Regions from separate parts of the Paenibacillus sp. FW126-R14 genome, predicted to be linked through region 1. Evidence: riboswitches for the same ligand, from Rfam matches in the RefSeq annotation. Region 1 holds a riboswitch; each other region holds the start of a gene.

Evidence for each region. A riboswitch is a leader RNA that binds a small molecule or an ion and turns the genes downstream of it on or off. The one in region 1 is predicted to bind cyclic di-AMP.
Region 2: it holds a riboswitch for cyclic di-AMP, as region 1 does, so the genes downstream of both, AC3WRW_RS10815 (APC family permease) here and AC3WRW_RS21105 (CAP domain-containing protein) in region 1, are expected to answer to the same signal.
Region 3: it holds a riboswitch for cyclic di-AMP, as region 1 does, so the genes downstream of both, AC3WRW_RS13040 (C40 family peptidase) here and AC3WRW_RS21105 (CAP domain-containing protein) in region 1, are expected to answer to the same signal.
Region 4: it holds a riboswitch for cyclic di-AMP, as region 1 does, so the genes downstream of both, AC3WRW_RS22780 (resuscitation-promoting factor) here and AC3WRW_RS21105 (CAP domain-containing protein) in region 1, are expected to answer to the same signal.

The regions. Positions count from the first base shown of each region.
Region 1 covers NZ_JBYTBS010000036.1:46,850-54,820, reverse strand. The annotation lists gene AC3WRW_RS21110 (GerAB/ArcD/ProY family transporter) at 1-872, shown strand, start outside; gene AC3WRW_RS21105 (CAP domain-containing protein) at 923-1,579, opposite strand; cyclic di-AMP (ydaO/yuaA leader) riboswitch at 1,587-1,720, opposite strand; gene AC3WRW_RS21100 (alpha/beta-type small acid-soluble spore protein) at 1,998-2,225, shown strand; gene AC3WRW_RS21095 (ATP-dependent DNA ligase) at 2,277-3,113, opposite strand; gene AC3WRW_RS21090 (hypothetical protein) at 3,313-3,483, shown strand; gene AC3WRW_RS21085 (hypothetical protein) at 3,507-3,818, opposite strand; gene gdhA (NADP-specific glutamate dehydrogenase) at 4,273-5,643, shown strand; gene AC3WRW_RS21075 (MATE family efflux transporter) at 5,727-7,130, opposite strand; gene AC3WRW_RS21070 (undecaprenyl-diphosphate phosphatase) at 7,312-7,971, opposite strand, start outside.
Region 2 covers NZ_JBYTBS010000012.1:11,047-19,017, forward strand. The annotation lists gene AC3WRW_RS10785 (DUF1284 domain-containing protein) at 1-215, opposite strand, end outside; gene AC3WRW_RS10790 (NUDIX domain-containing protein) at 272-844, opposite strand; gene AC3WRW_RS10795 (hypothetical protein) at 957-1,133, shown strand; gene AC3WRW_RS10800 (hypothetical protein) at 1,135-1,350, shown strand; gene AC3WRW_RS10805 (polysaccharide deacetylase family protein) at 1,406-2,431, opposite strand; gene AC3WRW_RS10810 (YqkE family protein) at 2,428-2,688, opposite strand; gene AC3WRW_RS10815 (APC family permease) at 2,745-4,580, opposite strand; cyclic di-AMP (ydaO/yuaA leader) riboswitch at 4,678-4,838, opposite strand; gene AC3WRW_RS10820 (NAD(P)/FAD-dependent oxidoreductase) at 5,024-6,253, opposite strand; gene AC3WRW_RS10825 (hypothetical protein) at 6,454-6,615, shown strand; gene AC3WRW_RS10830 (EcsC family protein) at 6,612-7,376, opposite strand; gene AC3WRW_RS10835 (ATP-binding cassette domain-containing protein) at 7,514-7,971, opposite strand, start outside.
Region 3 covers NZ_JBYTBS010000016.1:88,823-96,793, forward strand. The annotation lists gene AC3WRW_RS13015 (lipase family protein) at 1-157, opposite strand, end outside; gene AC3WRW_RS13020 (ABC transporter ATP-binding protein) at 302-2,017, shown strand; gene AC3WRW_RS13025 (ABC transporter permease subunit) at 2,157-3,233, shown strand; gene AC3WRW_RS13030 (hypothetical protein) at 3,230-4,186, shown strand; gene AC3WRW_RS13035 (DMT family transporter) at 4,187-4,507, opposite strand; guanidine-I (ykkC/yxkD leader) riboswitch at 4,599-4,702, opposite strand; gene AC3WRW_RS13040 (C40 family peptidase) at 4,845-5,318, opposite strand; cyclic di-AMP (ydaO/yuaA leader) riboswitch at 5,322-5,460, opposite strand; gene AC3WRW_RS13045 (hypothetical protein) at 5,629-6,447, opposite strand; gene AC3WRW_RS13050 (M1 family metallopeptidase) at 6,503-7,971, opposite strand, start outside.
Region 4 covers NZ_JBYTBS010000041.1:50,791-58,761, reverse strand. The annotation lists gene AC3WRW_RS22805 (AbrB/MazE/SpoVT family DNA-binding domain-containing protein) at 15-269, opposite strand; gene AC3WRW_RS22800 (HD domain-containing protein) at 653-1,930, shown strand; gene AC3WRW_RS22795 (TatD family hydrolase) at 1,965-2,732, shown strand; gene AC3WRW_RS22790 (ABC transporter permease) at 2,718-3,950, opposite strand; gene AC3WRW_RS22785 (ABC transporter ATP-binding protein) at 3,947-4,690, opposite strand; cyclic di-AMP (ydaO/yuaA leader) riboswitch at 4,973-5,165, shown strand; gene AC3WRW_RS22780 (resuscitation-promoting factor) at 5,472-6,563, shown strand; gene rnmV (ribonuclease M5) at 6,681-7,223, shown strand; gene rsmA (16S rRNA (adenine(1518)-N(6)/adenine(1519)-N(6))-dimethyltransferase RsmA) at 7,261-7,971, shown strand, end outside.

The sequences.
Region 1 (7,971 bases):
GCAGAAGCTTGTTTGGCCGATACGTTGGGTATCTGGTCATTTTTGTTTATTTACTCATATGGTACAGCGTGCTTGCGATCATACTTAGGCAATATTCGGAGCTCATTGCCGCGACAATTTTGCCGAAAACACCTATCCTTATCCCGATCCTGGGCATGCTCCTTGTTGCCGTTTATGTGACCTTCTTAGGCATAGAGGCGATTGCCAGATGCTGTGAGATCTTAGGGCCTTTCACCTTGCTTGGCATTGCGATTCCGCTTTTGCTCAGCCTAAAAAATATCCATATCCACAACATCCTCCCCATTTACGTGGACTCCGGCGCTTTAACGATCTTGAAAGGAGCGCTGCCGACCGCAACGTTTCTTGGGGATTGCATCCTACTTCTCGTCGTCATGGGCTTCGTTGCGAAGCCCAAAACCGGGGTGAAGCCAGCTTTATTCGGCGTAGCCTCAGCGGGTTTGTTAACCAGCGTTTCGACCTTCCTGATCGTTTCCATCTTCGGACACCTCTCTGCTTCAGGCCAAACCTATCCCTATTTCAATTTGGTTCGTTATATTTCCTTTTTCGACTTTTTCCAAAACTTGGACTCCTTTGTTATCGCCATTTGGATCATCAGCGTTTTCACGAAAGTCTCGCTCTACTTGTTCGTCTGTACGTATGGAACCGCTCAAGTGTTCGGCCTTCATAAATGGCGGCGAATGCTGTTGTTCGTCGCGCCGGTATCGGTGCTGCTTGCCTTGATTCCGCGGGATTTCATCGATAGTTCGGTGTTTTTCCCACAAAAAATTGGAATCCCTATCATGTTCCCTCTTCATATAATCAGCCTGCCGCTGCTGATGTGGGGTATCGCGAAGTGGAAACAACATAAATAAAGCCCTTAGCGTTCCCATCCGGGAAGTCTAAGGGCTGCAAATGAATCAAATTAGTTGCTGATAAACTCTTGTACCCATTCGCCGTTATAATAGGCAACACCGATCTTGGTGTAGTTCGGGCTAAGAATATTTTGACGGTGACCTGAGCTGTTCATCCACGCGTCCATAACGGCTTGAGGCGTAGGTTGACCTTTGGCAATATTCTCGCCGGCATAGGAATAACGGATGCCATAAGAGCTCATCATATCAAAAGGAGAGCCGTAAGTCGGCGACGTATGATCGAAGTAGCCGTTATTGTACATATCTTTCGCCTTGTCCAACGCCATGGCTGTCAGCGCGCTATCGCTCGTCAGCGCTTTAAGCCCTGCTTTTGCCCGTTCCTGGTTAACTAAAGTAACGACTTGGCTGGCGTAGGCCGATTGCGATGGCGCCGTCTGAGATGGCGCGGACGGTGCAGGCGCTTGGTAACCGCCGTTAGTGCCAGGAATGTTCAGCTTCATCCCTGACCAGATCACGTTTGGATTGGTAACCTGAGGATTTGCTTGAATTAGCGATGTGAGGCTCACGCCATACTTCTTAGAGATTAACCACATAGTATCATTGCCTGACACTGTATATGTTGCCGATGCGGCCATGGCAGCACTTGTGCCCATAAGGACGCTCAGTCCGATAGCGCCGGTAACCACTAGCTTTTTGTAACGTTTCATTGAATAAATCTCTCCTTTTTGCGGCCTGCGAGGTTAGCTGTCGGATTCGGGTCAAAGAGTAATCACCCGGCCGCTTCATGCGGCTTCACCCCAAAGAGTGGGTCCCCCGTGCCTCCAAAGAGGCTTCGGCCTTCTGAGTTTTTTGATCCTGTGAAGGTTCTAACCGATTGTAACACGTGAACATGCTGAAAACATGGCTCAAATTTTTCCAACCCTTATGGAATGCAAATGAAAGCGGATACAATCCAGAGATGCCGAACGTCCCCTTCAGCGACTTGCAACTGTTTATACTGCTGCAGGTGCGGACCCTTTCGGTTCCGGTATTGAGACTGCTACCGGAAAAAAATTTCCAATACGTATGCATAAAAAACCAGAACTTCCACAAAATACTCATACACCAAATAAAGGAGTGAATCAAATGTCTAGCAGTAGAAGCAGCAATTCCTTAGTCGTACAACAAGCAAGATCAGCTCTTGAGCAAATGAAATACGAAGTCGCTCAGGAACTAGGTATTCAGATTCCTCAGGACGGTTATTACGGTTACATGGCTACTCGTGATACCGGAGCAATCGGCGGACACATTACGAGACGACTGGTTCAAATCGCCGAACAGCAGCTAAGCGGCAGCACCAATTTCCGACGTTAAAAGGCAAAAAGACTGAGTCACCACTTCCTCCATGGTGATCCAGTCTTTTTTTCATATCTGCCTGACGAAATCCATAAAAACCGGCGAACGGAGTCTTCCGCTTTTCGTCCAGTTTCGCGTTTTAATTTTGGCCATCAGCCGCGGTTCCATATAAGCAAAATGGTTGTCTTCTTTGAAAACCAAGCGCTGTTTGACACCATCCAACGCCATTTGATGCATAGACGTTACGCCTGTTTCAATCACGCCAACGGGGATTTTCGATCCGTCCGCCGAATCAATCGAGGCTAGTAAAGCAAAATTATTTTTCCGGTAGCCCGAAATGTACACATCCGCATACGTCCAGTTGATCACCTTCTGCCACTGTTTGGAACGTTTATTGACTTCGTACTTGAAAGTCTCTTTCTTCGATTTCAGGACGATGCCTTCAAGCCCGCGCTGGCGGATTTGCTCAAAATAATCAACGGCTTTGCCTTCATACACCTGCACTTTTTTATAATTGGCATTTTCAATAAAAGCTTGATCCAACAGTTCCTTACGTTTAAGCAAGGATAATCCGGTGACATCAATTCCCTTGTATTTTAAAATATCAAATGCATAAAATATAACAGGCGTCTTGTCTGTCGGCGATAAAAATCTGGCTGACATCGCTTCAAAATCCGGCTTCCCTTGATCGTCCAAAATAACCAATTCACCGTCTAAAATCGTTCCTTCAGGCAGCGGACACTGGAACAACTCCGGAAATTTATGAGTAACCAGCAATTTGTCTTTCGTATATACATATAGCTTATCCATATTTGAAAGAATACATCTAAGACCATCTAATTTAATTTCTGCCACAAGATGTTTACTATTATAAGGTCTATTATCTTTGGCGTCATGCAGAAGCATAGGAGCAATGAACATGTATAATCACCCTACGTTAGATCATACTGCACAGTGCTCTGTCTGCCTATAGGGACTTCGAGGAAATCGCGACCCGCGTGTTCCATTTTCGACAAAACAAGTGAAAACATCCCTCTATAAAGTGACAACCAAATGGATAAAGCCCATTTATAATGGAAGTAGATGAATGGGAGGGATGTTCGACATGGACAAGCAATTTATCAAGCGATTGCACACGCTGAATCGTCGCGACGAACTGAGATCAATGCTGCTCATTGAAGGGATTAAACTCACTCTCAAACGGAAAAAGGAGAGGGGGTTTCTCTACCGATTTTTGAACAGAAAGAAACCCGCCGTCGCTAAAGGTTGGAACTGAAAACCAAAATCATCATTACGCCATTAGGTTAGATTTACGAATAGAAAGAATCCACCCAGAGGCAATACCCATAATAGCGGGATGCAGTTCCAGATGAGCGCAGCCTTATGTCTCCTGCGGGAGAACATCACCCAGCCTGCGATGAGCGCAGTCAGCAAGCCTGCCGGATAAAGCACGATGGCCAGGAAAATAAGCCATGTCGTTACTTTGCCAGTGGAATCCGGGGAGTCGAACATCATCACGGACATGCCTGCGATAAACAGCCACAAGAGAACGAACAAGATGTACACGAGCTGCGATAAAATTAATGTCCACAACGTTGCTTTACGGTTCATAGATTTTGCCTCAATTCTAATTGGTATAATTCTATTAAATAGAAAGTCCAACTTGCGTGTCAATACTAAAAATGCCTAATTTTAGGTCAATTTGCTCAAATAGCGCCCTGCCGTTTTCTCAAGCCTAAGCGATGAGACACGGCAAAGCGCACAAGGGGCTGTTCCGAAGTATTCTACTTCCGGGACAGCCCCCTTCTATTTTCAACCGTAGCCTAGCGTCATCTTGTTGTCATGTCTTTGTCTACTTGTGCGCTGAATTTTGTAAATATGCACGAAAACATTTGGACAGTCCTCTTAAGGCATGTCATTTTACATCTTACCCAATGAACGCTTGTTTAACCTATCCAAGTAAGCTTACATGACATGTAAATTTTGATTGCTCAATGGCTTCGGATCATGTAAAACTATAATATTAACTATTTTACTATATTAGATTGAGAAGGCGGATGAGACTGTGATAGTTCAAGTAGACAATGAGACAGTTGCAAGAGAATATGTACACAACGTATATGAAACTGTAGTCAAACGAAATCCTTTTGAGAATGAGTTCCATCAAGCTGTGAAGGAAATACTGGAGTCTCTGATTCCCATCCTGTCCAAGCATCCAAAGTACATGAAACACGGTATTCTTGAGCGTATCGTGGAGCCGGAGCGTTTGATCACTTTCCGCGTGCCGTGGGTAGACGACCAAGGGGTTACACAAGTAAATCGTGGTTTCCGCGTTCAATTTAACGGTGCAATCGGACCTTACAAAGGCGGCTTGCGCTTCCATCCCTCCGTTAACGCCAGCATTATTAAATTCCTTGGCTTTGAACAAACCTTCAAAAACTCCCTTACCGGCCAGCCGATCGGCGGCGGAAAAGGCGGCTCCGATTTCGATCCTAAAGGCAAGTCCGATAATGAAATCATGCGTTTTACCCAAAGCTTCATGACAGAGCTTTACAAATATATTGGTCAAGACACCGACGTTCCCGCAGGCGATATTGGCGTAGGCGCCCGTGAAATCGGCTATATGTTCGGTCAATATAAGAGAATTCGCGGTGCTTACGAGGCAGGCGTACTGACAGGCAAAGGGATCATCTACGGCGGTAGCTTAGCGCGTACTGAAGCGACAGGATACGGGTGTGTTTACTTTGTAAACGAAATGCTGCAATCCAAAGGTCTTAGCTTCGACGGCAGCACGGTAGTCGTTTCCGGCTCAGGCAACGTGGCTATCTACTCCATGCAAAAAGCAACGCAATTAGGCGCCACAGTCGTTGCTTGCAGCGACTCCAATGGCTACATATATGATAAAAAAGGAATCTGTCTGGATACCGTCAGACGGTTGAAGGAAGTTGAAAGAAAGAGAATCAGCGAGTATGTCAAAGAGCATCCGACGGCAACTTATCATGAGGGCTGTAACGGCATCTGGTCCATCCCATGCGACATTGCTCTTCCAAGCGCAACACAAAATGAAATTGATGAAGAATCCGCTAGAATCCTTGTCAGCAACGGCGTACAAGCAGTTGGCGAAGGCGCGAATATGCCATCTACTTTGGAAGCGATTGATGTGTTCCTGCAAGCAGGCGTGCTCTTTGGGCCGGCCAAAGCTGCGAATGCTGGCGGTGTTGCCGTATCAGCGCTGGAAATGTCACAAAACAGCATGAGATATTCCTGGCAGTTCCATGAAGTGGACGACAAGCTTCATGCGATTATGAAAAATATTTACAGAAGCGCCGTCCAAGCGGCTGAAGAATACGGTCACCCAGGCAATCTGGTTGTGGGCGCCAATATTGCAGGCTTCAAAAAAGTGGCGGATGCCATGATCGCACAAGGCGTTATTTAATAAACCGCAATGATCGAATTGAAATACAAACAAGCGTCTTCGTTCCGGTTCGCCGGATCAAAGACGCTTGTTTTATTCCACGTTTATTTTCCGCTTGCGGGATCTATCAGGCGGTGCTTGTACCACCGGTCCCCGCGATAGCGCCACAGGAAGATGGCACCTCGCACGCCCCACTCCAATTGCATGGCTGCCCACACCCCGAGCACCCCGTAGTTTAGCGTGATGCCAAACACATAGCCGAGCACGACCCGGAACAGCCACATGGTCAGCATGGAAGCGATGGAGGTGAACCGGGAATCCCCCGCTGCCCGCAGAGCGCCCGGCAGCAGAAAGCTGACCGGCCATAGCGGGATTTGGGCCAGCAGGTTGACCACCATGATGAGATACAGCTCATCCATGATTTCGGCCGGCGGGCGGAACATACTGACCAGCGGCTTAAAGAACGGGAGCAAAATAAGCCCCGTCACCACCAGAGAGCCCGATGCCAGCCACAGAAACGATTTCGTAAACTTGCGGGCATCCTGAATATTACGTCTCCCTATACATTGCCCTACGACCGTGACAAGCGCTGTAGACAGGGCGAGGGCAGGGATTTGCAAGAACATCGCGAACACGGAACTAATAGCGTTAGTTGCTATAGCATAAGTGCCTAAACTAACGATGTAGATTTGGGTTAGCATTTTGCCCCCGTTAAAAAATAGCTGCTCCGAGGCAAACGGCAGCCCGATGAACATAATTTTCTTGAACATCGCCATGTTCCAGTCCAGCAAATCCTTAAGCTGGATTCGCAGGCTGGTATCCAACCGAAGAAGATAGAACAAGGCGCAAGCCGCAGCCAAATAACGTGAAATATTCACAGACACGCTCAGCCCCATGACACCCATCTTCAGGAAGTGGACGAATAAGATGTTCAGCAGTACGTAGGAGAGGTTCATGACCAAGGACAACCCTAATGTCACTCTAGTCTTGCCAATGCCTCTCAGCGCCCCGCTGACGGCCTCCTTAAACGCAATCCCAAGATAAGATAGCCCGCTTCCGACCAAGTAGGTGCCGGCGTGAGAGAATACCTCCGGCTCGGCCGTTCCGAAGAGAAATTTCAGGATCGGATGATAAAACAAGAGGACAACCAGGCTGAGCGCCAATGCAGCCAAAGTCACGGCCGTAAGCGAGGTTGCCGCTGCCTTGGATACCATCTTGTCATTTCCGCTTCCCTTGTACTGTGCCACCACCACCGTGCCCCCGGTCGCCAAAGCGACAAAGACGTTAATCAGGAACAGATTGAGCGAATCCACCATACTGACTGCGGAGATCGCCGCCACTCCCGACGAACTGATCATGGCCGTGTTCACCAAGCTTAAACCGACAAGAAAAGCCTGATCGATAAGTATCGGAAGAAACAGCGCTATGACCTGCCGGTAATCGATAGACTCTCCCGATAAATATTTGTTCAAAACCGTGTGGCATCGATCCTTCATACGATTCAGCATCATTAAAAGTCACTTCCCGTCCAAAAGCATCCGAAGTCGCTGCAACATACTTACTGTATCATAGAATGAGAGGTTTTAGTTTACAAATGGTTTAAAAACATCCCTTTTGCCATATGATCGAACTCCAAAATAAAAAAATCCCGACTAGGCTTTCAGCCACATCGAGACGATCTTCATAATATCAAAAGGCATATAGGGATAAAAGAATGATTGCACCAACGATCCAACAATAGTAGGCAAAAGGCCTCATAGCTTGAAACTCATGTTTCTTAAACCATTTCATTAGGGCCCAGACGGCAAGTAAAGCAAATATGCCCGACAACACTCCGCCAATCAAGGACATGCCTAATAGTCCCTCCATACCGTGCTTCAGTTTCGGAACTTCCAAAATACTTGCTCCCACGATAACCGGCGTGGCCAAAAGCATCGAAAAACGCGCAGCGGCTTCGTGCCTCAGTCCCATCCAAAAACCGGCAATCATACTCGACCCGGATCTTGAAAAGCCCGGAACTAGAGCTAACGATTGAAACAAACCGATAACAAAAGCTTGTCCTATTTTAAGATCTTCAACTTCTTTGGTTCCCTTCCCGGAAGCCTTTTCTCCAACATACAGAAGGATACCATTAACAATAAGAAAAATAGCGGCACTGGTCACACTGCTGAACAGATGCCTTAATGACTTTTCCAAAAGTACGCCAATGATTGCCGCCGGCACGGTTCCCGCTATAACAAGCAAAAGAATTTTTCTGGACTGTGACCGCCCGCCTGAGAATAAGGAACGCAGCATATTGACCCAATCGCGACTGAAAAACAGAAGCAGTGCGATAGCTGTTCCCAAATG
Region 2 (7,971 bases), on a different contig from region 1:
CTTAACTCCATCCCAACATGCAAACCGAGCTTGGCTACGATTTCCGCGTCGCGCTCATAGACGGTTCTGTTCTCGCAATGAGCCTCTTCGTCTGCCGGGAAGGCGGCGCACAAATCATCGGGCCCAAGGACGACTTGAACCATCGTGGCCGGCTGCTCCCGCAGCGTCTCGTAAACCGTCGTCATATTTTGGCAAAACTCTTTGGAGTATCCCATTCCTCGATATCCTAACAAACAAAGCAAATGATGTCCCCGCAGGCCGATAGGTTTCGTCATACTTGGACCTTAGGCGTACGGTACAACCCATACCCGTCCATTTTGACGACAGGCTCTTTATCTTCTACGAGACCGGCTTTGGTTGAATGCAAAGAAACGTCGATCAGCCACCGCGTGAAATCCGCGACCGGCATCGCCTCCATCTCCTGCAGGCTGAAAAAGCCCGCCGCATCCACCTCTACCCCATCAGGCACAGGCTCGCCGCTCACGTAATCCAATTCAAAAGCAATGTACACATTATGAATGCTTCTTGGCAAATCGCGCACGGCGACCAATCGTGTCACTTTGGCTTTGACGCCGCACTCCTCCAGCACCTCGCGCTCAATGGTCTCCTGGATCAGCTCATGCTGCTCGATATAGCCGCCGGGATTCGTCCATCTGCCTTTGCCGGGCTCTTGCGCTCTGCGGACAAGCAATATTTTCTCATCTTTGGTTACCAGCGCGCCTACGCCGATACTGTAGTTGCCCCAGTACACAAAGCTGCACGCCGTACAAGCTCTTCTCATCGTTCCATCCACATCGCGCGTCTCCATAGGGGCTCCGCATGTCATGCAAAACTTAACTTCCATCTGTCCCATCTCCAACTTCCTGTAGTCATCTATATGTAAGCTTACTGCTTGAGACGGACGATAGGCAACTCCGATCCCGCTCCTTCTGAGTTCATTGCAACGGCTTTAGAAGATGCTATCTGCGCTAGTCTTGCGATTTCGCCCGATTGAGCTGATTCGGCCGGTGCTCCGGATCATCCGGGTCACGCATCTGCCCGGCGGTAAGCAGGTGCTCGTGCATACCGGGAGATTGCCGGCGCCTTGTGATACAATAGAAGAACTATTTTACACATGCGAGGAGAATGCTTAAGATGTCCAGGAACCAACGTTTAGTGACGGATGCTGATTTTCAGGAGGCAGTGGAAAGAGGAGCCGTTGTCCGCGTTTTCAAAGACGATCACATCGTCGACTCGAATGCCGTCATCCTCCGCTTCAGCGACAAGACCGTTGTTTTGCAGTCGCGTGTCGCTGATTTAGCTTATTATGACCGGGATGAGTGCGAGTTTTTTGAGATGAAAAAAAGGTGAGCCTCTCTATCGAGCCGGTCACCCAAACAAATTTACGGGAGAAATTCCATCTATTTTACTCCACGGGATATGCCGAAAGCTGAACGAAACGAAAGCCCGCCTTTTGCATAACAGGAATCGCCTTAATCACGCCTTCGGCCGTGTCCTTCTCGGGATGATTCATATGCGCCAAAACGATGGAGCCGCTTCGGGCCTTTGTCAATGCGTTGTATACTTGCTCCGTGTTAAAAGTAGCTCCGGCGTCGCCAAGCACGTTATAACCCGCCAACTGGAAGCCCAAGTCATGGGCGATGTTCGCTGCGACATCATCATAATAGGCCGTGCCTGAGCGAAAAAACAAAGGCCTTCTTCCGGTCAGCTTCTCGATCTCGTCGGCGTTCTCCGTCACTTCGCGAATAACGTCGCTCACATTCTTGGTGCCGGCGATGCCATACGCGGCTCTGCCGTTCACGGACAGCGGACGGTGCTCGGTCCCGTGGTTCTCGATCTCGAACAGCGGGTTCGCCGCCAGCTTCGCAAAAATATCCGGATTCGCAGCCAGCCATCGCGCATTGACGAATAAGGTCGCGGGTATGTGCTCCTTGATCAAATAATCGACCAGCTTCTCGTCATAGCCGCTGCCCTCTTTGCCGCCGCAAGCGTCAAAGGTCAGGGCGATGACCTTCTCCTTCGTCACGAGGTGCGTTCGCACGCCGGGGATGTTCTCGCCCCACTTTGTCGGCACTGCCTTTTGGTACCGCTCCACCAAGGACTGGGCTAGCGAGGCCGGTTTTGCAGGCAGGGGCGATGCGAGTGGTGCGTCTGCTCGCGATACTGGGGATACGTCTGATGTCAGTTCTGATTTGTCTGTCGGTTTTACTGTTGTTGATGTCACAGCTGATACGTCTGCCGGTGTCACCTTCGAAGAGGGCATCGGAGTGACGGTGACTTGCGCAACCGGCGTTGCAGATACAACAGAATTCTGCCTTTCCGACACAGCTGCTCCGTCCGCCAGCTTCACCCTACCCTTCGTCCCCTCACAACCTGAAAGCGTTATCACCACGCATAAAAGAAAGAGGAAGCTTAGCTTGCGCTCCCTCATTTGTGTTTTCTCCAATCGAGCTTGCTCTTCTCGAGCAAATGGCCAAAATCATTTTCCAGCCGTTTCTCCTCCGCCTTGCGCGCAGCCTCTGCTTCCGCTCTGGCCGCTTCCTTGCGGGCCTGTTCCTCTGCTTTCATCGCATCGGCTTGTGCCTTCAGCCCCGCTACGATATCAGGACGCAGCAAATCTTTGAGTGTCGCAGGTTTATCTTGCACGCTAGGTTCAGCGGTAGCGGACGACCATTTCTTTTTTGCCATACAGGGTTCACCTCTGTTCTATTTCTACATCAGCTTTACCCCTATATTGTACACCTCTACTCATTCAAATGATAGGGCACCGTCGCGACGACGATATCTTTATCGGCTTGCAGCTTCGAGCGAATACGTGCGGCAGACTGGTTGTGGAGCAGGCGGTGCCACCATTTTTTGGGCATGAATTGAGGCAGGATGACCATAATCGATTGCTTTTCCGAAACATGCGTATCGATTCTTTCAATAAACTCCGCCAGCGGTTTCAAAATGGTACGGTAACGGGATTTAAACACGACGAGACGAACGCCGGGATCCCATTTCTCCCATTTCTCCTGCATCGCCTCTTCATCCTCATCCGAAAAGGACACATAGAACGCAATGACGTTGGGCGATAAGGATTTGGCATAGTTCAAAGACTGCGCCACCACGCGGTGAATGCCCGCTACAGGCACTATGATCACAGGCTCCTTCGTGCATAAACGTTCTTGCGTGATATCAATCCGCAGCTGTTTCGCTACGTCATCGTAGTGATTGCTGATTTTGGTAATTCCCCAAAGCGCAAGCGGCGTCACGATAATAACAATCCAAGCGCCCTCGCTAAATTTCGTTATACAGAAAATAACCAAAACGGCGAAGGAAACGATCCCGCCTAAGCCATTGATAAGCAGCTTGCCGATCCAGCCGGCCGGGCGCTCCCGGAACCATTTGCGAACCAAACCGCTTTGGGCAAGCGTAAAAGATAAAAAGACGCCAATCGCATAAAGAGGAATGAGTGCATCGGTTTTTCCTTTAAAAATAATGAGCAGAAGACTTGCCAAAACGCCTAACGTTACAATCCCGTAATAGAACGAGAGCCGGTCCCCCCGGTACGAGAACATGCGCGGGAAATTTTTATCCTGTGCCATGATGGAGGATAGGATCGGAAAACCGTTAAAGCTCGTATTCGCAGCCAATACCAGAATCAGCATCGTGCCGATCTGTGTCGCATAATACATCACTCCACGCCCGAACGCCTGCTCCGTAACCATCGACAAGACCGAGGTATGGCCATGCGGGTCAGGTGCGATCCCATAGCCTAAGCTCAGCAGGGTGACGCCGCCGAAGACGATGGCCAGCAGCGTGCCGAGGGATGCCAGCGTTTTTTTGGCATTTTTGACGGAAGGAGAGCGGAAGTGAGGCACCGCATCCGAAATGGCCTCAATCCCTGTCACGGCCGAGCAGCCGGATGAGAAGGCTTTTAGAATGACGAATAACGTCAGTGAGCCCGTCATCGAGCCCGGAACAAACTCGGCGGCATGCAGGTTCATCGAACCTGTCAGCATATCGAAAATCCCTTTGCCGATCAGCAGTAGAATACATAGGATAAAAAAGTACGTTGGAATCGCGAACACGGTCCCCGACTCGGACGTGCCCCGCAAATTCAGCCAAACCATCACCCAGACAAGGACTAAAGCAATAGGAACAATATATGGCACGGTAGCAGGGAAAGCCGACGTTATCGCCTGCACGCCTGCCGAAATCGAAACCGCAACGGTTAACGTATAATCTATAAGCAGTGAAACCCCTGTGAGTCTTCCCCACATCATACCCAAATTTTCCTTCGCCACCATGTAGGCTCCGCCACCCATCGGGTAGGCTTCAATCACTTGGCGATAGCTCAAAACAAGAAGCATGATTAAAGCAATAATCGAGATTGCAATCGGCAGTGAGAAAGCAAAAGCGGCGACTCCAACAGTCGCAAGCTCCAGCAAAATCTGCTCCGTGCCATAGGCCACCGAAGACAGGGCATCCGAAGATAGGATGGGCAGAGCCTTCCATACCTGCATTTTCTCAGATTCCAGCTCCGCCGATTTCAGCGGTTTGCCGAATACAATCTTTTTCAATGAGTCACTTGTCATGCTGTGAAATTCCCCCAAATAACCTAGTTTTCAGCTTGATTTCCCCTTTTTGGGCGCAAAAAAACACAAGGATAGACCTTGTGCTTAGCCACATGTTCTCCTTTCTCACGATCGCTTACGAGGTTAGCTGACGGGTTCGGGCTGCGAGAAATCTGCCCTAAAGATCATGGCCGCGTGCGACGCGACGGATCTTACTCACCCCGTTGAAACCTGTGGTTCCCCCGCTTTTCCGTTAAGAAAATTAAGCGAAATATTCAACTGTTAACGTACGAGTTGATACTACTCTCTTATTCGCACATAGTAAAGGAGAGAAAAATCTTAAAAAAGATTATTCCCTCCCCGCATTCATTTAATAATTCGCTTACAATGGCCTAATCCTTTCAGAATCTCTGATTATCTAGCCTTTTGTCTGATTCCTTGGGTTTTGGGGTATTTTGGCAAAATTAATTTCTTACATGACGATTCCTTGTGGCTTGTTTTTGCTTAAAAATCATCTTTTTCCATACCAGCGGAATGCCGCCGATCAGAAATAGATAGCGGGCATCGATTATTTTTTTGAGAAAAGCGGCCCATTTGCCTTTCACTTTCTTGACCTTCAGGATACCGATCGCTTCTCCGCGCCCCAGCGAGGCGACCGTCCCTTTGTAATCATAGGCAAAAGGTCTTAGCGGGTTCCCCCTCAGGCTATGGATCACGTTTCTCGCCGTATTATAGCCCTGTTGAACGGCAATTTGGGCATTCGCCGGGTATGGGGTGCCTTCCGGGCTCATGACAATGGAGCAATCCCCCGTTATAAACACATCAGGGAACTGCAAGGAACGCAAGTAGTCATCCACTTTGACCCTGCCGCGCTGAACGTGGAAGCCCGCTTCCTGCAGCAAGGAATTCCCGCGAACGCCCCCCGACCAAATAACGGTGCCCGCACGAATGAATTGACCGTCCCCCAACAGGACGCCGTCAGGGTCGCAAGCCTTAATTGCCGTAGATAATTTATACTGAACCCCTTTGCGGCGCATTACTTCCATGCCGTATTCCACGAGGTCGTTAGGCAGACCGGGCGGCAGAGCGGTGGACGACGCTTCGATATTAATGATCTGCACAAGCGACGGATCGACATCAAACGTTCGGCAAAGATCAGGCACCCGGTCGGCCAATTCGCCGACAAACTCCGTTCCGGTGAACCCCGCGCCCCCGACGACGAAGGTCAAATATTCCTTATGTTTGGAATCCAATTTATATTTAGCGAACATATATTGGGTATGCTGGCGGATGAACCGGACGCTGTTAATGCTGTTGATCGACATGGCATGCTCCCGCAGTCCCGGAATGCCGAAGGTTTCCGTCTCACTTCCAAGCCCCACAACGAGGTAATCGTAAGTGAGAACTTCATCGGTGAGAATCACCTTCTTCTCTTCAGGCAAAATCTGCCGAACCGTCGCCTTAATAAAATGAATTTTCCGCTCGTCAATCAGCTCACTGATCGCTACACGCGCATTTTCATGATGATCGGTGCCGGCTGCCGGCATATGCAGATGCGTCGTCATGTAATGATAATCGTGTTTGTTCACCAGCGTAACAGCCGCTTCGCCTGATTTGATCAGCTTCTGCAGCCTTATTGCCGTTACAATCCCTCCGTAGCCTGCACCCAGAATAACCACCTTCGGTTTACTCATCCGAACCCTCTCCTCCGATTAATCATCTACCAAACCACACAAGGTTGTCATGTGAAAAAAATCACATAGTTAATCAGGATGCACTGCATGGTTTGCTCTTGTATTAGTATATGAGCGCCCTCGCAAAAAATCACCGAAATATGCCCTGGCAAGGCCAAAAAGGGCAGAGGGGTGGTGGGCTGTGGAGGCGGGGTACAGGTGTGGATACGGGAATGGCTGCACTGCGGCTATGGACGTGGGATTCGGATGGGATTCGGACGGGATACAGACGGGATACAGACGGGATACAGGCGGGATACGGACGGGATACGGACATGAGCTGCGGCGCGGGCAGGCGGGGGGTTCGGCCGGTGGCCTCCTAAGCCCCTGACCTCGCTTTATCGTGCAAGCGGCGCAGTCGAAAGCTGTTCATGCCCGCCACGCCAAGCTCCTCCAGCAGACCGTAATTGGCCCAAGCCCCAACGACGGCGCCAATGCCGGGCAGCAGCTGAAGCATTTTACGGAAATCGATCGTATCGCGGTATTCCTGCTGCAGCTGCAGCCAATCGACTTGGTCCATATAAGCTTCAGCAGGCGGAAAGCTGCTTGCGATCGCGTGCCAATTTTTGATCGTACGCAGCAGATCCGGCTTTTTCGCAGGGCTGGAGAAGGCCAGCTGAAACACATACAGAATAAACAGTCGCTCTCTGTAATCCTTCGTTGAGTAGCCGTAAGCATGCGCAAGCTCGAACAGAAATTTCAATTTGATGCCGATCAAAATCGGGAAATCCGCCAATCCCAGCAAAATCCCGCCCGCTCCTGTACCTGCTCCCTCGGCGGCGGCAATCTTTTTGTAGAGCGATAGCAATTCTTCCGCCTTGGCGTCGCTTTCGGCTAGAGAAGCGCCTGCAAGCGGTTCATTCTGAGGCATATAATTCATTCCGAACAACGTCGTCTGGAACATCCCTTTGACGGTTGCCGTTATCGTTTTGTGTACTTTTTCGGGAATCAGCTTATTGATGTTCGTCGAGACGGATTTCGAAGCTTTTTCGAGCAAATTTGGCATCTTCTCCTGACGAATTTCCCAGCGTTTCACCTGCCGCAGCATCTGCTGCTCATAGATGGTATAATCCGAAAACTCCATGTTTGTCACCGCCGTCCGCGTTTCTTAGTCAAAGTATAGTATACGGGACTCCCCGGCTCAAGATGCTCCCTCTGTTCCCTTCTGCCAGACATCAAAACAAAGAAGCAGCCCATCCATAATGAGCTGCCCCTCCCATATTAGTTACGCATATACACCAGCAGGCCAAAAGCCGCCACGCTCACAATCACGAGCAGCGTATCCTTGGCTTGCCAGCTTAACGTGCTTTTCTTCAGCAGTTGGTGCTTGCCGTCGATTTTTTTCATTTCCATCGCTACGGTCATTTGCTCCGCTTTGTGAAACATGGCGAGCAGCAGAGGCACCACAAGCGCCGGAATATCCTTCATCCGCACCAATCCGGGCCGGATCGCCGCTTTGCCTCTGGCCCTTACAATCGCTGAGAAGCGCTGCCACTCCCGCAAAATCAGCGGAATGAAGCGAAACAGCAGCGAGACGGCCAAAGCGAATGACTCCACCGGCAGCTTCATTTTGCGAAAAAAGGCTAAAGCCCAGTTTAGCCCCTGCACAAGCTGGCCATAAGACGTAGACACGGCTAGCCAGTAGCCGGCCATCAGGATCAGAAACAGACGCGTGAGCG
Region 3 (7,971 bases), on a different contig from region 1:
TCCTACTAAAGATCGAGGTTGCCGTAAAGGGAGAAACCATCCGGTAATTGCGGGGTAAAATGACGCCTTCCGGACCTTTCTCAAGCAGCTCGTAGCTCTGTTTGCACATAGCGGCTAAGAAGATGGCGGTTCGTATGTCCAATGAGTTGATTAGCATGGTCAGTTCCTCCACCCAAACACAGAATGCTGTTCAACTATATATATGAAAAATAGTGGACATCTGTCTTCGGTTAGCGGCCTATTTTTTTACGTCCATGCATTTTTCTTTCATGTATAATAAGCGGAGGAGGTGTGAAGTCACGTGTTAATGCGTTTTTTTTCGTACTATAAGCCTTATAAACACTTATTTATTTTGGATTTTACTTGCGCGGTTGTGGCTGGGCTTCTGGAGCTTGGTTTTCCTCTTGCTGTGAACCGGGTTGTCGATAAATTGCTGCCTGCCGGAAATTGGACGTGGATACTATGGGCTTGCGCAGGCCTTCTTGCCGTCTACGGGCTGAACACGGTGCTGAATTTCATCGTCACCTATTGGGGCCATAAGCTGGGCATTAATATCGAGACGGATATGCGGAAAAAGATGTTCGATCATCTGCAGAAGCTATCCTTCCGATTCTATGACAATAACAAAACAGGTCAATTGATGTCGCGAATGGCGAACGATTTGCTGGAGATTGGCGAGGTTGCCCATCATGGTCCCGAGGATTTATTTATTGCGGTTATGACGCTAATTGGCGCACTTCTGCTCATGCTGAGCATTAATGTGAAGCTGGCGCTGTTAACTTTTGTGATCGTCCCTGTTCTGCTCTGGATTGCTGTGTATTTTAATCAAAAAATGACGAAAACGTTCCGCCGGATGATGGGGGACCTCGCCGATATTAATGCCAGAGTGGAAGACAACATCGGAGGCATTCGTGTCGTTCAAGCGTTCGCGAATGAGTCTTATGAGAAGAAGCTGTTCGAGGACAATAATGGGAGATTCCGTTTAACGAAGCTGCTTTCCTATAAAATCATGGCATGGAACGTATCCTTAAGCTACATTCTCATGCGTTTGGTGACGGTGTTCGTCCTTATTTGCGGAACCTGGTTCGTGATCGATAAACAAATTTCCTATGGGGAATTTATTGCGTTCGTGCTTTTGACCAATGTGTTTCTGGGCCCGATTCAGAAAATTAATAACGTCATTGAGAGCTATCCCAAAGGCATTGCCGGGTTTAAACGGTATTGCGAAGTCATGGATACGGAGCCCGAGGTGTCTGACCGGCCCGACGCTGTGCGTGCCATCCATCTGGAAGGCCAAATTACATTTGATTCCGTTTCCTTCGGGTATGGGAATGAAGCCCGGGTTTTGAATGGCATTTCCTTATCCATTCGGGCAGGGGAAACCGTTGCTTTCGTAGGTCCATCCGGCGCAGGGAAGACGACGATATGCAGCTTGCTGCCCCGGTTTTACGATGTCAATGAGGGCAGCATTGCCATCGACGGCATGGATATACGCGGTATCCAGCTGGAATCGCTGCGCCGCCAAATCGGCATCGTGCAGCAGGACGTGTTCCTGTTCTCCGGCACTCTGCGGGAGAACATCGCTTACGGCAAGCTGGGCGCGACGGATGCTGAGATTTGGGAAGCTGCGCGGCGTGCGCAGCTGGAGGGCTACATCCAGTCCCAGCCGAAGGGGCTGGACACGGTTGTCGGCGAGCGCGGCGTCAAGCTGTCGGGCGGACAGAAGCAGCGCCTTGCGATCGCGCGGATGTTTTTGAAAAATCCGCCGATCCTCATCCTCGATGAGGCGACGTCGGCGCTCGACACCGAGACCGAGGCGGCGATTCAGCAGTCATTGGCCGAGCTGTCGCAGGGCCGAACGACGTTGGTGATTGCCCACCGGCTGGCCACGATCAAGAATGCCGACCGCATCGTCGTCGTGACGGAGCAGGGCATTACCGAGCAGGGCGGCCACGAGGAACTGATCGCGGTGGGCGGCGTTTACAGCCGTCTGCATCAAGCGCAGTTCAGCTCATAGGGAAAACCTGGCGGCGATCTTCGGATCGCTGGCCAGGTTTTTTTTGATTATAAAAATGGATAGTACTCCCAAATGAATCATGGTAAAATATGAAAATGGTAATCTACCAACGGTGAATAAAAGAATGAGGTGACAATAGTTGAAGTCAACGATTCGGTGGCTGTTACTCGGAGTGTTTACACTTGTGTGCATCTTCTTACTGAGTAACATCCGAAATGCATTCTTGTCTGCCCAACCAGATCAGATTCGAGTTACTGTCGGACCGGATACTAGCATCCAGAAAGTAAGCGAGCAGCTGCCGGGGAGCCGCGTACTCAATGAGAAAACGGGGCTGTTAGCCGTTCCCTACGGCGAGACATGGAACTACATCGGAAAGACGATGACGATCAAAGGTATTTTTCGTGCGACCGGCGTTCCTCTCGAGCGCCCTGTCATTTCATTGCGCTATTACGCGTATTCAGTGAAAGACCAAATCCAGGGCTTCCTTCATGGGGATTTTGGCAAATTCCGCAATCCGTTCAACCGCAAAGAGGTCGCTGTGATTGAGCAGCTTCCCATCATGCTGCTTCGTACATGCACGTACTTCATCCCTGGCTTACTGATGGCCATTGTGCTTAGCATGCTTACGGCGATGCTGGCGTCCATGTGGCGCAGACTGGGTGCCATACTGGATGGCGTACACGCTCTGCTTGTGGGCTTGCCGGACTTTTTCTTAATTGTTCTTATCCAATTAGGCGCGATTTATGCGACGAAGCTATTGGGGCATTATGTGCTGTTGATCGTACAGGTCGGCGATAAAACACCGTTCCTCATCCCGTTTCTCACCATTGCGCTTATTCCGTCGGTTACGATTTACGGCACGATGCGCGTCGCCATTGCGCGTGAGCTGGGCCAGGACTATGTGATCACTGCGCAAGCCAAAGGGTTAACTCGCGGCGAAGTGCTGGTCGCCCATGTACTGCGCAACGTGATGCTGGACTTGCTTTCGGTCCTGCCGAAGGCGACGACGCTGGCTTTGGCGAGCATGGCTGTCGCGGAAGCCATCTGCGGCATTTCCGGCCTGGGGGGCTTCATTATCTCGCCTGTTATGCAAAGCGTCTCATCGATGTCGGTCATTTGCATCTCGCTCGCGCTGCTTGCTATGGCATTTCACGTGCTGTACGCTTTGCTGCGTAAAAAGTTTATCGTCCGTACGGGGGAGGCCGTCTCATCATGATCAAACGCTCATCAAGCGCATTCTATATCTCCCTTGCACTTATCGTTCTAATTCTCCTTGTGGCTCTTTTCGGCACATGGCTGAAGCCTCACGGCATTTCGCCGGAGGACAAAATCAACATGATTCAATATCAACAAGATGGCAAAACACGCTACAGCATTCCGCCGTTCTCGCCGAACAGCACGTTCCTGCTTGGGACGGATCATCGAGGCTTTGATATGCTGAGCCTGCTGCTTAACGGATTGAAGTATACGCTGGGAACGACACTGGCGTTAACGCTGCTCCGTTTTGTCATTGCGGCGCCTTGGGGAATGTGGAGCGGGACTACCGGCAAAGGGTGGGGTATTCTTAAGGCTATGCAGTGGGTAGTCGCTTCCGTACCTGCCTTTGTATTCTTGTTTCCGCCATTGGCGGGCATGTATTTCGGGCTGCGGCTGGATCAGTGGGTGAAAGCGGACCCGCAGTATAAGATGCTCTTCTCCGTTACCTTCGTTATTCTGGTCACGTTCATCGGCCTGTTTCCGTTAGCTCATCAAATAGCCGAACGGACCCGCTATTATAACGACAAGCTATTTATTGAGGCTTCCCGTTTGATGGGAGGGACTGTTTTTCACCGCACGGTCCGGCATCTGGTCCCCTGCATGAGAAATGAAATGTTGTTCATCTTCCTTAGCGAATTCATGCAGGTGCTTTTCCTGCTAGGGCAGCTCGCTGTCTTTAACATTGTGCTTGGCGGCACGGAAACAATCGGCGACAGCGACGCCGGCTATTCCATTACGATTACGACATCGGGAGAATGGCTTTCCCTGATCGCTTACGGCTCGCGGTACATCAGGCTGCATCCTTGGATTATTTTGAGCGTAGGAGCGAGCTTCTCTCTGCTCTTCCTCTCACTGCAGTTCTTCTTAAGCCAGTTGAAGCGCAGATACGGCAGCGAACGCCAGCTCATGTAGCTAGTGTCCGGATGTGAATTTGAGGCCGAGAACGCCGACCAAGATGAGAATCATGAACAGGATGCGCAGCAAACTGACGGGCTCATTTAAAAACAGGGTGCCGATAATAATCGCCCCTACGGCGCCAATTCCTGTCCAGGCCGCGTAGGCTGTGCCGATGGGCAGAGTTTTCGTTGCTATGGCGAGAAAATAAAAGCTGATCACCATGCCGGCAATTGTTACTCCGGACGGAATCAGTCGGGTAAAACCATTGGAAAATTTCAATGAGATCGCCCAGACTACCTCGAAAACACCTGCAATGACGAGATACAACCATGCCATAATGAATCACTCCTTAAGAAGTTTGCTTGGATGCGGTGTAAGGCCGCGGCAAAAAGGAGAAAAGCCCGGAAGCGATATCGCTGTGCGATATGACTCCCGGGCTTTTCTCCCTCCGTGACCACAGCGTATCCGCTGTGTGTTTTCTCTCGGACCAGACTGACGCTGCAGCGCCACGGAACCCTAGAAAACTTAATGCCGCTATTATAGGACGGCTCACATGCTATGTCAAGTTATATCTTCGAGTCGATGAGGCAGCATGAGCACTCATGAATAAAAGCCCTGGGAGCAGCTCTTGCGAGCCGGCGCTTTCCGGGGCTTTATTCATAAGTACAAGAAATTACTTGGATTCAGCAGTTAGTTGATTGTAGATATCATCCCACAGAACACGTCTGGCGGATACATACCTCTTCGCGTAATACGATTCGCTTAGCTTGTTTTTCACGATACCTTCGTTGGAAGCGGAATGAATAAATTCACCGTTGCCAAGGTAGATACCAACGTGAGAAATGCCTTTGCCCCCTGTGTTGAAGAACACAAGATCGCCTTTGCGAAGATCACTTTTGTCAATCCAGTAGCCCTCTTTATCTTGAGCGGCAGAACTATGAGGAAGGTCAATGCCGAATTGGTCGAAAACGTATGAGGTAAACCCAGAGCAATCAAAGCCCTTTGTTGTCGTTCCCGCATCTTTGTACGGAATTCCGAGCAATCCGTCAACCGTTTCATCCAACTTAGATTGTGAAGCAGATGCACTTCCTAAAGCTACACTCAAAAACAAAACAAGACTAAAAAAAAGAGCAACAACCTTTTTCAACTGCTTGTCTCCTTCCGGTGCCTACGAGGTTAGCTGGAGGGTTCGGTTGAAGGTTCCCTATGATCCCTGTCTTGCAAGATCAATTCACCCGGAGTGGTTCCCCCGTTTCCCCAAGAAATGAGGAATTCGGCATGAAATATTTGGTTTTTTAATGCTAATCACTGTAATTCGTCATAAACATCGAAATTCCTCCTTTAGAGCGCAATTTGGGCCGGAAAAATGTGCTATCGTTCGCTTTCCAGACAAAAAAATCCCCTTTTGCAAGGGGATTGAACAAATATAAACCATATCTAGCTTTATTTATTATTTATTAGGGGTTCATTTTGGCGGAAAGAAGCTGAAATTGCGAGGTTATCGCCCACATTTGCAGGAAAATATGGAAAAGCGGGAAAAGCTGATAAATGATTAGCGCTAACAGTCCTGCCCAGATGTAGGTCGCAGTGACTGTAATCCCTGTCAAAAGTCCCGAACTGAGCAAAAGAATAAGAGAAAGGCCGATGATCGGAAACGAGAACCGGAAGAATGTAATGACGGTGGATAAAATGCCGAGGTGTGCGGCAATGGCGAATTGCACATACATAAAGAGAAGATGAAGCAGGAAGCCATAAACCAGGAAGCCCATCAGCCAAGGCAGTAAATCCAGGGAGGCCTGTTCATAGGATGTACTGTGTTCGAACATCTTCTGCGCTTTGGGCAGCGCCCAGATGAGCGGCAGTAGGGACAAGGCGATTCGGACGATGTAGGTGAGGAGGAAGGGAAGCGTCAGTTCCTTAACTCCGCGTACGAAGCGATAGCCGGCATTTTGCTCGGAATGTGTGAGGGAATAGTAGACACCGCTGTTCATTACCGGAGTGAGCAGCATGCGAGCCAGGAGCAGTGCAGCCAGCCACCACAAATAGCGATGGCTGAGATCCGTTTTGAGCAGCTGGAACTGGCTCTCGGCGAGAAAAAGCCGGAGCGCCTCCTTCGGCTGGTCGCCGCCCGGATAGCGGTGCATGAGCGGGACGAGCACCCCTTGCACAAGCTTATAGAGAAGGATGCCCCAGCACATCTGGTACATGAATAAGACGATCGTAGCGAAGGGCTGCCGCAGAGCCGCCCTAAAGCCGGATTTGAGATAGGTTGTCATGGGTGTCCCTCCTAAGAGTTTAACTATCTTCGTAAGCATAGGCCTGAGTGGGCGCCTACCAGGCGACCCACCCGAAAATAGCTTGCAGGAACTGAATAATGCCGAGATTCCAGCGGATTTTCCACTTGGTATCTACTTCCGTTTTCATAAAGTTATTAATATGTTTGTTTTCGAGAATGAGCGAGTAGTGCGGATCGATACGTACCCAGTCGACAGGCGTCGCTTGGGTTAGCTTGAATTCGATGCTGCTTTCTTTGCCGTCCCATGTTTTATCGAGTACGGTGCCGTCAGCGAAATGGAACTGGATCGGCACTTCCGGCGAATTTCCGCCGCGTTTGGCGATGAGGATTGTACTCTCGTAAGGCCCTGTCCCTTTGCTGCCAGTGGCTTTCACACGGATGCTCTCAACAGAGTAATCCATCATCATCGAGCCGTAGACATATTCGTTGAAGAAGCCGTCCCAATTGGTTTTGGTTACTTCCTCGACAACGTTCTGAAAGTCCTTGGTAGAAGGATGCTTGAATTCCCACTTCTGAAAATAAGTGCGCATGATGCGATCCATCGTTTTGGCGCCAACCTGCTTCTCGATTTCCTTGAGCACGAGCTTGCCCCTTGTATACACATTTTCAGCATATTGATCATGTCCGGTATAGTCCCATGCATTTTGCCGGAGCGCGCTGGGAGATGTGATATAGCTGGACTCCACCGGCAAATTCGGAGATGTTCCGAAATCAGCTTCCATCACTTTGTCCTCGGCATAGGAGGTAAAGCCTTCATCCAGCCAAGCTTCCTCGAATTCATTGCTGGCCACAAGGCCATAGAAGAACTGATGTCCGATCTCATGAACGATAACGCGTTCCAATTCGAGATCCGGTTTCTTGTCGCTTGCGCCCCAAGCGGTCACCAAGGTAGGATACTCCATTCCGCCTGCGCCGTTGCCTCCGGGAGGAGGGACGACAATGGAAAGGGTCGAGTAAGGATACGTGCCGTACCACTGGCTGTAGCGGGAGAGAGCTTTTTTGGCAGCGTACATATATCGGTCTTTTAATTCCTGATGGTTGGGATCCAGATAGAGCTTGATCTTCACCCCGGGAATTTGCGGCGTAGAGAAAGGTTCTTCCACGTACACGAAGTGAGGCGAAGCGGACCAAGCGAAATCATGCACGTCATCGGCATAGAACTGATACGTTTTGGTTCCGTTCTCCGTCACAGCCGGCTTCACAGGGAAACCGGTTGCGGCAACGGTATAGTTCGCCGGCACTTGGATTTTCACGTCATACAGGCCGAAATCCGCATAAAACTCGGAATTCCCATGATATTGGTGGAGATTCCAGCCAGGTTCGGTGCGTCCTCTTGTTCCCGCCCGTTCATAGGCCGCTACTTTAGGGAACCACTGCCCGGCCATCACGAAGTCGTCCACATAGCCCATACGGGCGAAGGCTTGCGGCAATTTGACGAGAAATTCCGTCTTAACGGTGACTCGCTCGCCGGCTCCTACCGGCTTCAGCAGCGGGATTTTGAGCA
Region 4 (7,971 bases), on a different contig from region 1:
ATATACTATTTTTCTTATTTTGTCACAGGTGTTGGCATTTCTGCTAAACAAATATGACAAACAATTTTTCCCTTAAAGTAAGAGACGCCTTCCGCGTTGCCGCAGAAGATACAAGCAGGCTCATATTTCTTAAGCATGATGCGCTCGCCATCTACATAAATTTCCAAAGCGTCCTTCTCACCAATACCCAGCGTGCGGCGAAGTTCAATTGGAATAACGACGCGCCCCAATTCGTCAACTTTTCTAACAATGCCCGTAGATTTCATCATATATATAAACCCCTTTCGATTTTATAAAAATTTTATCAATATCGTCATGTTTCGACATATCTTCTTGACTAATGATACCAACCATTCCCAAAATAGTCAACCATATTTTTATGATTTTAAGCAAGAAAGCTATTATTTTTCTATATCTAATTACGAAAGGGAAGAGGGTGAAAACCCTGTAGAATAGGGAAATGTAAATAATATATTACTTTCCTCTCTCTGAAAAAGGTTAGAGTTACCAATGGGAATGCAAGAGCGGAACGAACAGAAAACTGGGAGCAGCAATTCGACAAATTACGACATTAAGTGTCGAAGTGATGGAGCGAATTGTCGAAAACATGTAGAATTAAATAAAGAATTAAATTAAGAAAGGTTGTGAACAGATGAAGGAAGAGAAAGTTTTTAAAGATCCGGTTCATAAATACATTTACGTGCAGGATGCCACGATATGGGATTTGATCAATACGCGAGAGTTCCAAAGGCTGCGCCGCATTCGTCAATTGGGCACCTCTTATTTAACGTTTCACGGTGCCGAGCACAGCCGGTTCTCTCATTCGCTCGGCGTTTACGAGATCACGCGTAAAATCATTTCCCAATTTGAACGCAATCAATATGAAGGCTGGCCGAAGGAAGAGCGGCTGCTTTGCCTTTGTGCGGCGCTATTGCACGATTTGGGGCACGGGCCTTTCTCGCATTCCATTGAGAAGGCTTTCGGAACGCGTCATGAGGATTGGTCCTGTAAAATCGTGCTTGGCGACACGGAGGTCAATGAAGTGCTTCGGCGGGTTTCTCCGGATTTTCCGAAAAAAGTAGCCGGTGTCATTTGCAAATCCTACAATGAAGAAATTGTTGTAAGCCTGGTGTCGTCACAATTGGACGCTGACCGGATGGACTATTTGCTGCGGGATGCTTATTTCACAGGAGTCAATTACGGTACGTTCGATCTTGAGCGGATCCTGCGCGTCATTCGGCCTTACCGGGGGCATATTGTAGTCAAAGAAAGCGGCATGCATGCGGTAGAGGACTATTTAATGTCCCGTTATCAAATGTACTGGCAGGTCTACTTCCATCCGGTGACACGGAGCGCAGAAATTTTGCTGCATAAAATTTTCGCTCGCGCCAAACATTTATACGAAGACAACTATACGTTTGCTTTTATGACCGATCCCATTCTTCACCTCATTCAGAATAAAATTTCGCTGGAAGATTACTTACTGTTGGATGAGTCTGTCATGCAGGCGATGTTAACTTTTTGGATGAACGAGAAGGACCTGATTCTGGCTGAACTGTGCAAGCGCTTTTTGGACCGTAAATTATATAAATACAGTACCTTCGATGAGTCGAATCAGCGTTTGATCCAGCTCATGGAGAAAGTCATGGCGGAAGTCGGCTTTGATCCGATCTACTACATGGAAATCGATTTCCCTTCGAATCAATCCTATGATGTGTACAGACCGGGGGAAACGGAAGATAATTTGCCGATTCTGCTTTTGGATCACAAGGAAGCGTTAACGGAAATCACCCATCGGTCAGAGATCGTTCAGTCTATTAGCGGATTCCAAATGGGCAAGCATCATGTCTACTATCCTGAAGAACTGCTGGATCGGTTGAATGCCGTCCAATATCCGGAACTCTGGGAACTGCTGGGCGAACAAGAATAAACCACTATACATAAGAAAGAGTAAGGAGAAGAACATGCTGACAGATTCACATACACATTTAAATGCGGAACAATTTCAAGAAGATCAAGACGAGGTCATTCAGCGTGCGCGGGAGGCCGGGGTTACGAGAATGGTGAATGTCGGATTTAATCGGGAGACCATTCCCAGCTCGATTGCGCTTGCCGAGAAATACGATTTCATCTATTCAACGGTGGGCTGGCATCCTGTCGATGCTATTGATATGCTGCCGGGCGATTTGGAATGGATCGAGGATCTGTGCAAACATGAGAAGGTGGTGGCCATCGGGGAAATCGGACTGGATTACTACTGGGATAAGTCGCCAAAGGATGTGCAGCAGCGGGTTTTTCGAGAGCAAATCAGGCTGGCGCGAAAGCTTGGCATGCCCATTGTGATTCATAACCGGGATGCCCATCACGATATTTTGACGATTTTGAAAGAGGAGAAAGCTGCGGAAGTCGGAGGTATCATGCACTGTTTTTCGGGGAGTTGGGAAACGGCTAAACAATGCTTGGATATGAATTTCCATATCTCCTTCGGCGGGCCTGTTACTTTCAAAAATGCGAAACAGCCGAAGGAAGTGCTGGCGCAAGTTCCATTGGACCGCCTATTGATCGAGACGGATGCTCCTTACTTGACCCCGCACCCTTTCCGCGGCAAGCGCAATGAATCGGCTTATGTTCGGTTGGTGGCCGAAACCGCCGCGGAAATTAAGGGCTTGAGTCTGGAGGAACTCGCAGAAATAACGACAAACAACGCGATTGCCTTGCTAGGTCTCAAGTGAAGCGTTCTTCGCGAATTTGCGTCGAAGCAAGATTCCGCAGCTTAACGAGATGAAGGCGAGACCGATGAGCGGGACCGTGAAAAGCATTGGCGAAGAGCGGATCAAAAGCGAAACCGACAGGATGCACAGCTCCAGGAACAACACGGACCAAATGATGAAGGCCAAGGAACCGGCTTTCAATTGGCGGTCAAGCGGGTACATCTCCAGCCAAAAGGTATAGCGGTGTGAACGCTCGAGCGGCGTGAGCTGAACCATGGAGATTACCAACGCGATAAAAAAGATGAGTATTCGCGCAGTTTCGCTGCTTGAAACGGCTATGGCAAGCGCCCCCAACAGGGAAATACGCATGACAATCCCAAATAGCTCCGTACGCAGTAAAGTCTTCATATATATGTACAAATAAGCTGCCTCTTGTTTAAAAGGAATGAACGTTGTGACCCCGCTGATCCAGCCTCGGCGGGTTATTCGCGTTCCCAAGTGCGGAACATCGACGAACCAGTTAAAAAAGGCGTAGAGCCGTGCTTGCTGCTGCCTTTCTTTAGCGATGAGGTAATCCCATCCGATCAGGTGTTTGGAAACGTAGTGAGTGGCCGTCAGCCAGGCTAAAATGAGAACCAATGCTGCGCCGCTTGCCCAGAACACGCTGGTCAGAAATTGCAGAGAAACCAAAGCGGTGGTTGCGATCCAGCGAAAGCTACCGGATGCGATTCTCGCGCGTTCGTTCGTGAACCGGCTTTCCTGCCAGCTAGCCGACAAATTGGCCAACTTCATTAATAGAAGCAGGGCGAGCATCCATAAGAAATGCTGCTCTTCACGTCCGAGGCAGTGATGGTACAAGGGCCACAACACGACCCATGCCAGAAATGTCCAAAACGCTTGCAGCGCTAAGCTGTACATAAATCCGCCGCGGAAGTACGGACCCATTTGGTGCTCGATACGCAGCAAAAACATACGGTCTGCGCTTCTGGCTAAGGTGCGGATTGGACTGGATGACAACAGAGGAACGAGAAGCAGAAGGACGATCCACAAATAAGGGTAATCTGTCGGAAGCCGCTGTAATATTTTTGCATAATAATAGGAAGAAAGAATGACAAGAAATAACAGGAAGCCGAAAAAGTTGCTGCGCGCCGCATACTGCAGATAGCCCATAGATTCTTTCATATAACGTTCAAATCTTTGCTGCCATAGGGCACGGGTATTCAAGTCCATCGATTTCATACCGGATCCCCTTTTACAAGCTTATAAAAGATGTCGTCCAGTGACGCCTGTTGGAGTCCGGTTTGCTGACGCAATTCGACTAAATCGCCCTGAGTGACCATGTGGCCCTTATGCAGGACGACGTAATTATCGCAATATTTCTCAATCGTAGACAAAATATGCGAGGATATGAGAAATGACGCGCCTTTTCGCTTCATTTTGACCATTAGCTCCAGCAGTGAGCGAATCGCTAGCGGATCTAGTCCGAGAAATGGCTCGTCAATGATGTACAAAGAGGGTTCGATCAGGAAAGCGTTCATAATCATTACTTTTTGTTTCATGCCTTTGGATAAATGGCTGGCGAAGGAGTTCAGCTTGTCCTCCATCTGAAATTGCACGAGCAGCGCTTGCGAACGGGAGAGATAGTCTTCTTTGGACAAGCCGTATGCCATGGCCGTTAGCTCGAGGTGCTCGCGAATCGTAAGTTCTTCATATAGCTCCGGACTTTCAGGTACGTAAGCGTAGGTCGCCCGGTAAGGAAGCGGATCCTCGGCTAACGTCAAGCCGTTGATTTTGATCGAACCTTTTTGAGGCTGAAGCAGACCGAGGATGTTTTTGATAGTCGTACTTTTGCCTGCGCCGTTCAAACCGATCAAACCCATCATTTCTCCCTGGCGAATCGAAAACGTGAGATCATGGAGAACCGGTTTCGTGGGTAAATATCCTCCAAATAAAGAATCGACTTGCAAAATAGGGCCCATCTAATTGCCTCCCTGAATAGCTAATTATTGGTATTAAATCACTGAATTCTTTCATGATAAGTATAAACAAATTTGGTTTCGAAGCCTAGTTTAGGTGTGAAAACACGAAGAAACCTAGTATTCGTACGTTATAGTGAGATAAATGTAGATAAAAAGTGGTTTTATTCTAAAAATAAGCTAATTTTAAGCGATTTAGCCCTTTTTAGTAGGTGTTAATCCCTTTACAGGTAGAGATTAACAGCGTAATATACTTTTCATAATAACTTAATAACCAATTTGCCATTTTTCCATTCGCTGAGTTCCGAATAAGGGAACGGGGGAACCACTGTAAGCTTGAGAAGCGGGTGACGCATCTGAGTGAACAGAGTGAGTAACAGGGGTGAATCTTGGACGTTAACGGAAGTTTACGTCTGAGTAGGGCGACTCTCACGTCCGAATCCGTCAGCTAACCTCGTAAGCGTAAGAGAGGTAACGATTGTCGTGTGTGCTATTTGTGTATTTTACTATGCAAACTAAGCCGGCGAGAAGAGTCCTCTTCTTGCTGGCTTTTTATCTTCTTTAGGATCTCTACTCATAGAATGTTGAATAGGCAAAGCGGGGTGGGACGACCGGAACGCAGCAGCTTAAGCGCAGCTGTCGATGGAAGCACGTTAAGTTAAATTAAAAACCTTAGTCGCGTCAAATTTAATCATGCTGTAACCTGGCGGCGAGGCTTTGAAGGAGGACCGAAGAAGTGGGCAGTATCTCTTTTAGCGAGACCCATGTAAAACGATCATCCAGCATGTCCTTCGCATTGCGATGGAAGCATGAAAACTTGCGTTTGATTTTAAGCCTGGCTCTAATTTCAATCGCAATGACTTTCATGTTTTTGGTGTTGTTGTACGGTACGGCTACCAAGAGCGTATCCGTGGTTGTGAATGGACAAGAAACCGTTGTGCACACGAAGCAATGGGTCCTGCAACGCCTACTGGATGAACAAGCCATAACGATTGGTGAACACGATGAAATATCTGCAGACCCTGCGGCGACAATCAAGGGTGGAGACAAATTCGTCATCGAGAAAGCTTCTCCAATTCAATTGACTGCTGATGGAAAGACCACCACTGTTTACACAACTGCAAGAACGGTTGAAAGTGCATTGCAACGTTTACATATTGCACTGGGGGAACACGATAAGCTGACTCCCGATCCAACAGCCGCTCTGGGCTCAGGCGATGAAATCAAAATCGTCCGTGTAAAAAAAGAGACGGAAGAAGTAACAGAGCCGATTGCATTCGATACGGAAAAGAAAAGTGATGCATCGCTGCTCAAAGGCAAAGAGCAAGTTATCCAAGAAGGTAAAGAGGGCGTACTGGTCAAAAAGAAAGAGAAGACTTACGAAGATGGCGTTCTAGTGGCGGAAGCTGTAGTGGGTCAAGAAGTACAACAGGAAAGTATAAAGAAAGTCGTGTCCGTTGGCACGAAGAACCCTGTTGTGACATTGTCGGCCTCATCTCCGAGCGTGGATGAGATCTCTAAGAATGGCGTTACGTTCGGGTATAAACAAATTCTGAAGAATGTGAAGCTAACGGCCTATTCGGCGGGAGCCGATTCGACAGGGAAGTCCGAAGGATCTCCTGGATACGGGAAGACGTATACGGGAACAACGGTAACGGAAGGCAGAACGATTGCGGTTGATCCGAAAGTCATCCCGCTGGGATGGTGGGTTTACATTGAGGGTGTCGGCTTCCGCCGTGCTGAAGATATCGGCAGCGGTGTGAAAGGCCAAATGATTGATGTATATTTTGAAGATCACGGCTATGCCAATAAATTCGGAACAAAACAGGGGTATACGGTCTATGTTGTAGGACCGAAGAAGCCGTCTGAAAATTAACGTGTAAACGTTAGTTTCAGCGGGAACAATGTCATTATACGTCACCGGGCAAGCAGCCTGGGCGAAAGAAGAGGGGTTCCCTCTTCTTTTTCTGCGTACTGGGAAGGGAACTCATTTATGATGAAAGAAGTCATCGTCGTTGAAGGCAAGGACGATACGGCCGCCATTCGCCGAGCGGTCGAGGCGGATACAATAGAGACGGGCGGCTCCGCCATCGGGCAAGCCGTATTGAAGCGGATAGCCCTCGCACAGCAGCGCAGAGGCGTCATTATTTTCACCGACCCGGATCACGCAGGCGAGCGGATTCGGAAGATTGTGGCCGCCAAGGTGCCGGGCTGCAAGCATGCCTTTATCACGCAGGCGCAGGCCGAGTATAAAGGCGACATTGGCGTGGAGAATGCGGCGCCGGAGACGATCCGGCAGGCGCTTCAGAACCTTCGGACAGAGTACGAAGGGAGCGTCTCGCAGCTCGCCATGAGCGACCTTATGGCCGCCGGGCTGATCGTTCACCCCGAGGCGGCGTCCAGACGGCTTGTTGTGGGCAATGCGCTTGGGATCGGCTACTGCAACGGCAAGCAGTTTTATAAGCGGTGTGCGATGTTCCAGATCTCGCGTGAAGAGTTTGAGGCAGCTTTGGAGCATCTGGAAGGGAATATATAGTTAAATTCAGAACCTATAGATAAATGAGGGCTACAAGATGAATATACCCGGCAATGAAGTGATTGTAACAGCAGATGACGTGGCAACACCGAGTAAGACGAAACAAATTATCAAAAAGCATAATCTTGTGCTTAAAAAGAGCTTGGGCCAGAACTTTCTGATCGACCAGAATATCTTGAGCAAGATCGTTTCGGCCGCCGAGCTCGGGCCGAACAAGGGGGCGCTGGAAGTCGGCCCCGGCATCGGGGCGCTCACCCAGCAGCTGGCCAAGCTCGCAGGGCGCGTCTTGGCCGTCGAGATCGATCAGCGTCTGCTGCCTATCCTAGGCGAGACGCTGGAGCCGTATCCCCATGCGAGTGTCGTTCATGGCGATATTTTGAAGACCGACCTGCCGGAGCTGTTCCGGCAGCATTTCGCGGGCTTGGATGGCGTCAGCGTCGTCGCCAACCTGCCGTACTACATCACGACACCGATCATCATGAAGCTTCTGGAAGAGAAGCTGCCTCTGGAGAATATCGTCGTGATGATTCAAAAAGAAGTGGCCGACCGCATGGCGGCCCGCCCGGGCACCAAAGATTACGGCAGCCTCAGCATTGCCGTGCAGTTCCACTGCGAGCCGGAGCTCGTGACGATCGTGCCGCGCACCGTCTTCGTGCCGCAGCCGAACGTCGATTCCGCCGTGATCCGGCTGCGTGTGCGCAAAACACCGCCGGTTGAGGTGGCGGACGTGGACTTCTTCTTCGCCGTC